Regions from separate parts of the Erwinia sp. E_sp_B01_1 genome, predicted to be linked through region 3. Evidence: predicted binding sites of a transcription regulator. Region 3 holds the regulator's gene; each other region holds the start of a gene.
The links. The regulator PhoB, encoded in region 3, activates phosphate uptake and scavenging genes when phosphate is short. The targets are predictions, from matches to a motif close to CTGTCATAAAACTGNCNNAT.
Positions count from the first base shown of each region.

Region 1: rbsK (ribokinase) is a predicted target of PhoB. The motif match lies at 1,989-2,008, and genes of this name have one in related genera.
Region 2: ugpB (sn-glycerol-3-phosphate ABC transporter substrate-binding protein UgpB) is a predicted target of PhoB. The motif match lies at 2,089-2,108, and genes of this name have one in related genera.

Region 1 covers NZ_CP142208.1:724,650-727,927, forward strand. Annotated here, with positions in the region: gene VRC33_RS03505 (2-hydroxyacid dehydrogenase) at 1-429, shown strand, start outside; gene deoR (DNA-binding transcriptional repressor DeoR) at 426-1,181, opposite strand; gene deoC (deoxyribose-phosphate aldolase) at 1,206-1,880, opposite strand; gene rbsK (ribokinase) at 2,070-2,987, shown strand; gene fucP (L-fucose:H+ symporter permease) at 2,997-3,278, shown strand, end outside.
Region 2 covers NZ_CP142208.1:332,840-336,117, reverse strand. Annotated here, with positions in the region: partial or broken gene ugpA (sn-glycerol-3-phosphate ABC transporter permease UgpA) at 1-517, opposite strand, end outside; gene ugpB (sn-glycerol-3-phosphate ABC transporter substrate-binding protein UgpB) at 684-2,003, opposite strand; gene livF (high-affinity branched-chain amino acid ABC transporter ATP-binding protein LivF) at 2,571-3,278, opposite strand.
Region 3 covers NZ_CP142208.1:1,092,455-1,095,732, forward strand. Annotated here, with positions in the region: gene sbcD (exonuclease subunit SbcD) at 1-1,169, opposite strand, end outside; gene phoB (phosphate response regulator transcription factor PhoB) at 1,370-2,059, shown strand; gene phoR (phosphate regulon sensor histidine kinase PhoR) at 2,083-3,278, shown strand, end outside.

The DNA of each region.
Region 1 (3,278 bases), 370 kb from region 3:
CAGGCCTTTGCCAAAGAACATCAGCTCGACTGGCTGGGCAATATGGCGAATCTGCCGGTGCTGCTCAGCGAAGCCGATTTTGTGATCCTCAGCCTGCCCGACAACGAGGCCACCCACCATATCATTGATGAAACCGCGCTGGCGCAGATGAAGCAGGGCAGTTTCCTGATCAATCTTGGGCGCGGCGGGTTGATTGAAAAGCAGGCGTTACAGGCCGCGCTGGAGGTTAACCATCTTGCCGGCGCGGGGCTGGATGTGTTCTGGCAGGAGCCGCCAGAGCCGGATGATTCGCTGTTTCACTATAACGTGATTGCCACCCCGCATATTGGCGGGGTAACGGATAATTCCATGAACGGGATTGTGGCGGGCGTCTGTGAAAACCTGCGCCGCCTGCGCGATGGCGAAACGATCCTGAACGTTAAGGGCTAAGGCATCATCCCGGCCTCTTTCAGCAATGAAGCCAGCTCTTTCGGCGGCACTTCATCGCTGATCAGCGTGTCAAATTCACAGAGATCCCCGATGCGGGCAGGCAGGACTTTACCGAACTTGCTGCTGTCCGCCACCAGAATCTTCTGGCTGGCACGCAGCATGGCCTGATGCTTCATCGGCAGTTCGTTAAGGTTGTAGCAGGTTGCTCCCTGCACGGCATCAATACCCGCAGCCGAAATAAAGGCCTTGCCCGGACAGAGGCTGTCCATCACTGACCCCTGGCCCAACGGGGTGAACACCGCATTGTCGGCATGAAACTCTCCCCCGTTCAGGATCACCTGACAGGCAGGCTTCTCTTTCAGGGCGAGGAAAGTGTTCATGGCACAACAGATAGCGGTAAAAGCCAGCTCGTCGTCTATCGCATCCACTATCCACGGCATGGTGGTGCCGCAGTCAAAAAATACCGTATCGCCCGGTTCAATCAGCGAGGCCGCCAGCAGTCCTAAACGCCGCTTTTTATCGACGTTATGCGCCTGCTGATCGGAGACAAAATAGTGGCCCTGAAGGCTTTTGGGATCGCTGACGATATAGCCGCCCAGCAACACCACCGCCGAAGGCTGCTCGTTGAGATCTCGCCGGATGGTCATCTCGGAAACACCCAAAAGTTGCGCCGCCTCTTTGAGGTGGATCTTATCGGTTCGCTTAAGCGCACACGCCAGCTTATTTACGCGTTCATCGCGCCGGGTTTCCATGGTCAGTGACTCCTGATAAAACGGTTAATATCCCTCGCCGGCCGGGCTGGTGCCTTTGACGATGGCGATGCCGGAGCTGGTGCCGATACGGGTAGCGCCAGCCTTAATCATACTCTCTGCGGTCTGACGATCGCGAACCGCGCCAGAAGCTTTTACCGCCACATCCGGACCTGCCGTTTTATGCATCAGACGGACATGCTCTTCACGGGCGCCGCCGGTGCTGAAACCGGTAGATGTTTTGACAAAGGCGACCTGATGTTCACGACAAATTTCACAGATTTGAATGATTTGCGCATCGCTGAGCAGGCAGGTTTCCAATATTACCTTCAATGGGATCGGGCCGCAAACCTCACGCACCGCCTGAATATCCGCGCTGACCGCCTCAGTCTCGCCGCTTTGCAGCCAGCCCACGTTAATCACCATATCAATTTCCTGCGCGCCAGCCTCAATGGCGGCTTTCGCCTCAAAAGCTTTGGCGCTGGTCAGCGCTGCGCCCAACGGGAAGCCAATCACAGAACAGACTTTTACCTCGCTCTTTGCCAGCAGCTTTGCCGCCAGGGGGACATAGCCGGAATTAACGCAGACCGCATAAAAGTGGTGGGTGATTGCTTCCTCGCACAGGGTGGTGATTTGCGCCTGGGTGGCATTAGCGGCCAGCAGCGTGTGATCTATGTAGCGGGCAAAGTCTGTGTTTTGCATGGTCCTGATCCTCAGAGAGTGGCGTGTTTTTGTTAAAATAATAACATTTTTGTCTCAGCGTCAATCACTGATTAACTGAGTGCCTGTGCGATTTACAGGCTGAGACGGATGTCACAAAAATAACAGATGATGATTGTTATTGTTAATTTCATAACATTTAATGATCGAAATTTACACGGGGAAAGCGTCATGGATATTGCTGTTATTGGTTCCAATATGGTCGACCTGATTACGTATACCAATACGATGCCAAAAGCGGGGGAAACCCTGGAGGCGCCGGATTTCGCTCTGGGCTGCGGCGGCAAAGGGGCTAATCAGGCCGTTGCAGCCGCAAAGCTTGGCGCTGCGGTGATGATGGTCAGTAAAGTGGGCGAAGACCTGTTCGCCGACAATACGGTGAAGAATTTGCAGCAGTTTGGCGTGGATACCCGTTACGTGACCGTTGCCCCTGGCACCTCCAGCGGGGTGGCACCCATTTTTGTGGATGACCAGTCGCAAAACCGCATTCTGATTATCAAAGGGGCTAATGCCAGACTCTCCCCACAGGATATTGATGATGCCGCAGAAGAGTTGAAGCGCTGTCGCCTGATGGTTCTCCAGCTGGAGATCCCGCTGCCGACGGTTTATCACGCCATTGATTTCGCCCGCCAGAACAACATCCAGGTGATCCTCAACCCGGCTCCGGCAGTAGCCGGTCTGGATATCGATTACGCCTGCCTGTGTGACTACTTTATGCCTAACGAAACGGAGCTGGAGATCCTGACCGGTCTGCCCGTCAGCACGGAGGAAGAGGTTATCCGTGCCGGTCAGATGCTGCTGGGACGCGGTCTGAAGAATCTGATTATTACGCTTGGCAGCCGGGGTTCGGTATGGATGCACGGCGATGCCGTTCACCGTGTCAGCCCGATGTCGGTCAAAGCCATTGATACCAGCGGAGCCGGGGATGCCTTTATTGGCTGCTTTGCCCACGGCCTGGTGCAGCACGGGGACGTGGCCAGGGCGATGCAGTCCGCCTCAGCTTATGCCGCCTGTAGCGTCACCGGACGGGGAACTCAGCTTTCATACCCCGATGCCGATACCTTTCACCGTTTTCTCAACGCTAACTGAGGATTCGCCATGCATCAGAACATCGTGCAGCAGCCTGATGGCTACTTAAACAAGACTCCGCTGTTCCAGTTTATTCTGCTCTCCTGTCTGTTTCCGCTGTGGGGCTGTGCAGCCAGCCTGAATGATATTTTGATTACCCAGTTTAAAAGCGTGTTCGCCCTCAGCGACTTCGCCAGCGCGCTGGTGCAGAGCGCCTTCTACGGCGGTTACTTCCTGATTGCCATTCCGGCTTCGCTGGTGATCCGCAGTAGCAGTTATAAAATTGCGATTCTGCTGGGGCTGGCGCTCTAT
Region 2 (3,278 bases), 760 kb from region 3:
TGTAGCTCATCTGCTGCCAGATGGAGGCCAGCACCACCAGGAACATCGCCTGCCCGCTGTTTTGTGCATGATTCCAGTCGTAGCCGAGATACCGCAGGAAGTGGGTGATCAGACCCAGGCCGGGGCTGAACAGGAACATCCATAATACCGCAGCCACGGCTGGCGCTACCGCATAGGGTAGTAAGAACAGTGTCTGATAGAAGCGTTTAAGGCGCACTACGTGATCCACCAGCGCGGCAAAAAACAGCGATACCACCAGACCGATAACCGTAACCAGGCCGCTGAAGATCATCGTGGTCAGAAAAGAGTCGAGGTAGTACTCGTCGCCCATCAGGCGTTTGAAATTCTCCATGCCGACATACGTGCTGGAGAGGCCAAAGGGATCGACGCTTTGTACCGAATACCACAGCGCTTCGCCCGCAGGCCAGAGGAAGAAGACGACGGTGATCAGCAACTGGGGCAGCACCAGCAGATAGGGCAGCCAGCGTGAGCGGAATACGGGACGGGAAGAAGACATAACGTCGCCTTGAAATAGGTTATTCAACGCTGAAACGGGCGAAAGAATTCCCGCCCTTGCAACAGATATCGCCCTTAAGGGCGGTCAGAGATCCCCGGCTGGCTTAGCCGGAATACCATGCCAGCCGGGATAGTCCTGATAGCCAGGGGTGTTTTCTCTCTCTGGCTTACTGTTTAACCGTCTGTTCAAAGCGGCGAAGCAGCAGGTTGCCACGGGTGACCGCGTTATCCAGTGCAGCCTGAGGCGTTTTCTTGCCGGTCCAGACGCCTTCCAGCTCTTCATCGACTATGGTGCGGATTTGCGGCATGTTGCCCAGACGCATTCCTTTGGTGAAAGGCAATGGCGGCTTGTTCAGCATCTGACGGGTGGCCGTGTCAGCCCCTGGGTTTTTCTCGTAGAAGCCCTGTTGACGGGTCAGTTCATAGGCCGCCGTGGTGATCGGCAGATAGCCGGTTTTCTGGTGCCATTCTGCGGCGATCTCTGGTTTAGCCAGGAATTGCATAAATTCCGCCACGCCTTTATAGGTGTCGGCATCTTTGCCTTTCATCACCCACAGGCTCGCCCCGCCAATAATGGCGTTCTGTGGCGCATTCGGTACGGTGGCGTCATACGGCATCATGCCCACGCCGTAGTTGAATTTGGCATAGTGGCGGATATCAGCCAGAGAGCCGGAAGAGGCCGTGGTGATGCCACAATCGCCGTTGTAGAACTTGGCGGTGGATTCATCTTTGCGGCCAAAGTAGGTGAACTCCCCTTTTTTGTTCATCTCTTCCAGCATCTGGATATGACGCACCTGCACCGGCTTGTTGAATTCCAGTGCGGCGTCGGTGCCGTCAAAGCCGTTGTTTTTGGTGGCTACTGGCAGGCCATGCCAGGCGCTGAAGTTTTCAATCTGGATCCATCCCTGCCAGCCACTGGCGTAGCCACAGGTCATTCCCGATTTACGCAGTGCGGCGGCGGCTGTTTGCAGTTCCTGCCAGGTTTTTGGCGGTTCGTCCGGGTTCAGCCCCGCTTTTTTAAAGGCGTCTTTGTTGTAGTAGAGCACCGGTGTGGAGCTGTTGAAGGGCTGAGAAATCAGGTGGCCATTGGCGTCGCTGTAGTATCCGGCCACGGTCGGCACAAACTGTTTTTCATCAAAGGTGATGCCCGAGTTTTTAAAGACATCGTAGACCGGCACAATAGCTTTTGAAGCCATCATGGTAGCCGTACCCACTTCATAAACCTGCAGGATTGCCGGGGCTTTACCGGAACGCACAGCAGCAATACCGGCGGCCAGGCTCTGTTCGTAGTTGCCTTTGTAGGTCGGCACAATTTTGTAGTCAGGGTGGGAGTCGTTGAAGCGTTTAGCCAGCGACTCCACCTCTACGCCCAGTTCGCCTTCCATGGAGTGCCAGAATGGAATATCGGTTGCAGCCAGTGCGTGACCGCTGAAGGTCAGTCCCAGTACCACGCAAAGTGCGGTTTTACGAAATGAGAACGCTGTCATATCGGTTTCCTGTGCCCGGTGTTTTCGCGCGAATTCGCGCGTTCTTATTGTCCGGGAAGTAACATGACACGGGAAAATGACGGAAAGATAACGGGTTTATGACGGGTACATGACACTCAGGTGACGGTAAAACCGGGTTTAAGGTGGTACGTAGTTGTCGGTAAGTTCGGGGGCATAGCTCGTTCATAAAGACGATAAGGCATCGGTAGGCACGGGTGAAACGAGGGGAACATAGCTCGTTCATAAAGACGTAAAAAGGCGTCGGTAAGCACGGGGGCAACGAGGGGAACATAGCTCGTTCATAAAGACGTAAAAATGCGTCGGTAGGCACGGGGGCAACGAGGGGAACATAGCTCGTTCATAAAGACGCAAAAAGCATCGTCCCTGATAGCTCGGCTCGCACCGTCCATGGTGCGAGACGCTTTATTCACGAGCTATGTCCCCCTCGCCTCATATTTCTGTGTAGCCTGTAAAAGCAAGTCCAGGGCAAAAAATCCGGCGACCAATACTGAGCGTTGCCTGTCCATGCTTTGTCATCCGGGATTCCTGGTAAGCCATGCCTGAAAGCTAGCCGCCCAGATAGGCGCTGCGAACGGCTTCATTGGCCAGCAGGGCTTCGCCGGTGTCTTCCAGCACCACATGGCCGTTTTCCAGCACGTAGCCCCGGTCAGCCAGCTTCAGCGCCTGATTGGCGTTCTGCTCGACAAGGAAGATGGTCATACCTTCCTGACGCAGTTGCTCAATGGTGTCGAAGATTTGCTGGATGATAATGGGAGCCAGCCCGAGAGAAGGCTCATCCAGCAGCAGCAGGCGTGGCTGGCTCATCAGCGCACGTCCGATGGCGAGCATCTGCTGCTCGCCGCCCGACATAGTGCCAGCGCGTTGCACACGTCGTTCATAGAGGCGTGGGAAGAGTTCATAAACCCGTTTGATGCGCGTCTGATACTGCTGACGATCGGCAAAAAATCCGCCCATTGCCAGGTTCTCTTCCACGGTCATCCGGGAGAAAACCCGCCTTCCTTCCGGAACGATAGCGATCGCTTCACGCATGATCCGCGCTGTTTGCCACCCGGTGATCGCTTTACCGTCGAAAGTAATCGTCCCCTGCGTGGCTCTCGGCTCGCCGCAAAGCGTGCCCAGAATGGTGGTTTTGCCTGCGCCGTTAGCGCCAATCAGCGTGACGATTTCACCCTGATTAATGTGCAGGCTGACGTTATGCAGCGCCTGAATCTTGCCGTAGTGGGCGCTGACGTTTTCCAGAGAGAGCATGCTCAT
Region 3 (3,278 bases):
GCCCGGGCCTGCCTTTCCGGCTTTTCGTTCTCGACCAGCGCCAGGCGGCGACTGAAGACTTCCTGGGCGCTGAGCTCACTTAAGGTCTCATTATTGTGGCGATCTATAGCCTTTTCGCGCTGCTCCCGACTGCGGCGAAGCAGCACCACTTCCACCGGCAGAGCCTGAGTCAGTTCCTGAATGCGTCGCTGCAGATCATTCAGCCATGACTGGGTGGAAATCTCGATATCCAGCCAGACCACTTTGCCATCATCACGGGCAGGGATAGCTGCGAGCTGCTGCTCAATCTCTTCCAGCGCCCCTTTGATCATCTGCATCGGCTGGAAAAGGGGGATCGCCAGCGGCTCAACCTGGATGAGCTTGCCATCGGCAAAATCCACCAGGAACACGCTTTTCTCTTTGCCCAGCTCGTCAAAACTCAGCGGGATGGGCGAACCGCTGTAGCGGATATGTTCCGTGCCACCGATACGTTGCGCACGATGAATATGCCCCAGTGCAATATAATCGGCTGGCGGAAATGCCTGCGCCGGGAAGGCGTCCAGCGTGCCAATATAAATATCCCGCACCGCATCGCTTTTGGTCACGCCGACGGTGGTCAGATGGCCGGTGGCGATAATGGGCAGCGTCAGGTTGAGTTTTTCCCGCATCTCCCGCGCCGCCTGCCAGCAGCGCTGGTAATGCTGGGTTATGGCTGTCAGCAGGCTTTGCTGCTTGTCACGGCCAGACTGGCCAGCCTGGCTGGTGGTGATATCGCGGGGACGAAGAAAAGGGATAGCGCAGAGCAGCGCGCCGGGTTCTCCATCACGCTTATTCAGCAGCAGCACCTGCTGGCTGATATCATCACTGGCAGAGGCGATCACTCGGGTGTTCAGGCAGGCGAGCAGCTCACGGGATTCATTAAGCGTGGCTACTGAATCGTGGTTGCCACCGAGCACCACCAGCTGGCAGCCGGTCTGCTGGAGATTGACCACAAAACGGTTATACAACTCGCGCGCGTAACTGGGCGGGGATCCCGTATCGAAGATGTCACCCGCAACAATGATGGCATCCACGTGATGTGCCACAGCCTGCTCCAGCAGCCAGTCTGTAAAAGCCTGATGCTCCGGCGCGCGGCTTTTTGTGTAGAAGAATTGGCCCAGATGCCAGTCGGAGGTATGAATAATTCGCATGGGATCCCTTTAAGGCGCGAGGCAGAGTCGACGATTATAAACAGCACAGCGTAAAACCCCAGACCCAATCTCAGCGACCCTTAATAAAACTGTTATGAAACCTCGGGACAGGCCGTGCTTTTTTCATAAAACTGTCATAAAACTGACGCATAATGACGCCGCAAATCCAGTGACATTCCGTCACAGTAGCAGGAGCAACAATGGCAAAGCGCATTCTGGTAGTCGAAGATGAAGCCCCAATCCGTGAGATGTTGTGTTTCGTTCTGGAGCAAAATGACTATCAACCCATAGAAGCGGAAGATTATGACAGTGCGGTCAATTTGCTTATCGAACCCTGGCCTGATTTGATCCTGCTTGACTGGATGCTGCCCGGCGGCTCAGGCATTCAGTTCATCAAGCATTTGAAGCGCGAAGCGATGACCCGTGAAATTCCGGTCATGATGCTGACCGCGCGTGGCGAAGAAGAAGATCGCGTCCGCGGGCTGGAAGTGGGCGCTGACGACTATATTACCAAGCCTTTCTCCCCTAAAGAGCTGGTGGCGCGTATCAAAGCCGTGATGCGCCGCATCTCTCCGATGGCGGTGGAAGACGTTATCGAAATTCAGGGGCTGAGTCTTGATCCCTCCTCGCACCGGGTAATGTCGGATACCCAACCGCTGGAGATGGGCCCAACTGAATATAAATTGCTGCACTTCTTTATGACTCACCCTGAACGTGTTTACAGCCGCGAGCAGTTGCTTAATCACGTATGGGGCACTAACGTGTACGTCGAAGATCGTACCGTTGACGTTCATATTCGCCGCCTGCGTAAGGCGCTGGAACTGACCGGGCACGATCGCATGGTGCAGACGGTTCGCGGAACAGGTTATCGTTTCTCTGCACGTTACTGATCGTTCGCACTGGAGTCTTTACCGTGTTGGAACGCCTCTCCTGGAAGAGATTGTTGTTTGAGCTGATACTTGCCTCACTGCCAGCCCTGATCCTGGGGCTTCTGGTGGGCTATCTGCCCTGGCTCCTGCTGGTTTCCGTGCTGGCCGTTTTGGGCTGGCATTTCGCTAACTTACTCCGTTTATCCCACTGGCTGTGGATTGACCGCAGCATGACGCCTCCGGCCGGGCGTGGTAGCTGGGAGCCGCTGTTTTATGGCCTGTATCAGATGCAGGCGAGAAATCGCCGCCGTCGGCGTGAGCTGGGGCATCTGATCAAGCGATTTCGCAGTGGCGCAGAATCCTTACCCGATGCCGTTGTGCTGACCACGGAAGAGGGCACCATTTTCTGGTGTAATGGCCTCGCCCAGCAGATGCTTGGGCTGCGCTGGCCGGAAGATAACGGACAGAACATCCTTAACCTGCTGCGCTATCCCGAATTTACCCGCTACTTACGTCAGCGCGACTTTTCACGGCCACTGACGCTGGTGCTTAACAGCCATCGTCATCTGGAATTTCGCGTGATGCCCTATTCAGAAGGGCAGTGGCTGCTGGTGGCCAGGGATGTCACGCAGATGCACCAGCTGGAAGGCGCCCGCCGTAACTTCTTCGCCAACGTCAGCCATGAATTACGCACGCCGTTGACGGTGCTGCAGGGCTATCTGGAGATGATGAACGACTCGGTCATGGAGGGGCCACTGCGTGATAAAGCGCTGCATACCATGCAGGAACAGACCCGCCGGATGGATGGGCTGGTGAAGCAGTTGCTGACGCTCTCCCGTATTGAAGCAGCGCCTGCGCTGGATCTTCAGGAAAAAGTGGATGTTCCGATGATGCTGAGGGTATTGCAACGGGAGGCAGAAACCCTGAGCCAGGGCAGGCACGACATCCACTTCACCACCGAGCCGGGTTTGCAGGTGTATGGCAACGATGAGCAGCTTCGCAGTGCCATCTCCAATCTGGTGTATAACTCGGTCAATCACACGCCACCGGGCACCCGCATTGATATCAGCTGGCAGAAAACCCCGCTTGGAGCGCAGTTCAGGGTAAAAGATAACGGGCCAGGCATTGCCGCAGAGCATATTCCGCGCCTGACCGAGCGCTTCTATCGCGTGGACAAAGCCCGCTCGCGCCAGACGGGCGGAAGTGGGCTGGGACTGGCCATTGTGAAGCATGCGCTGAG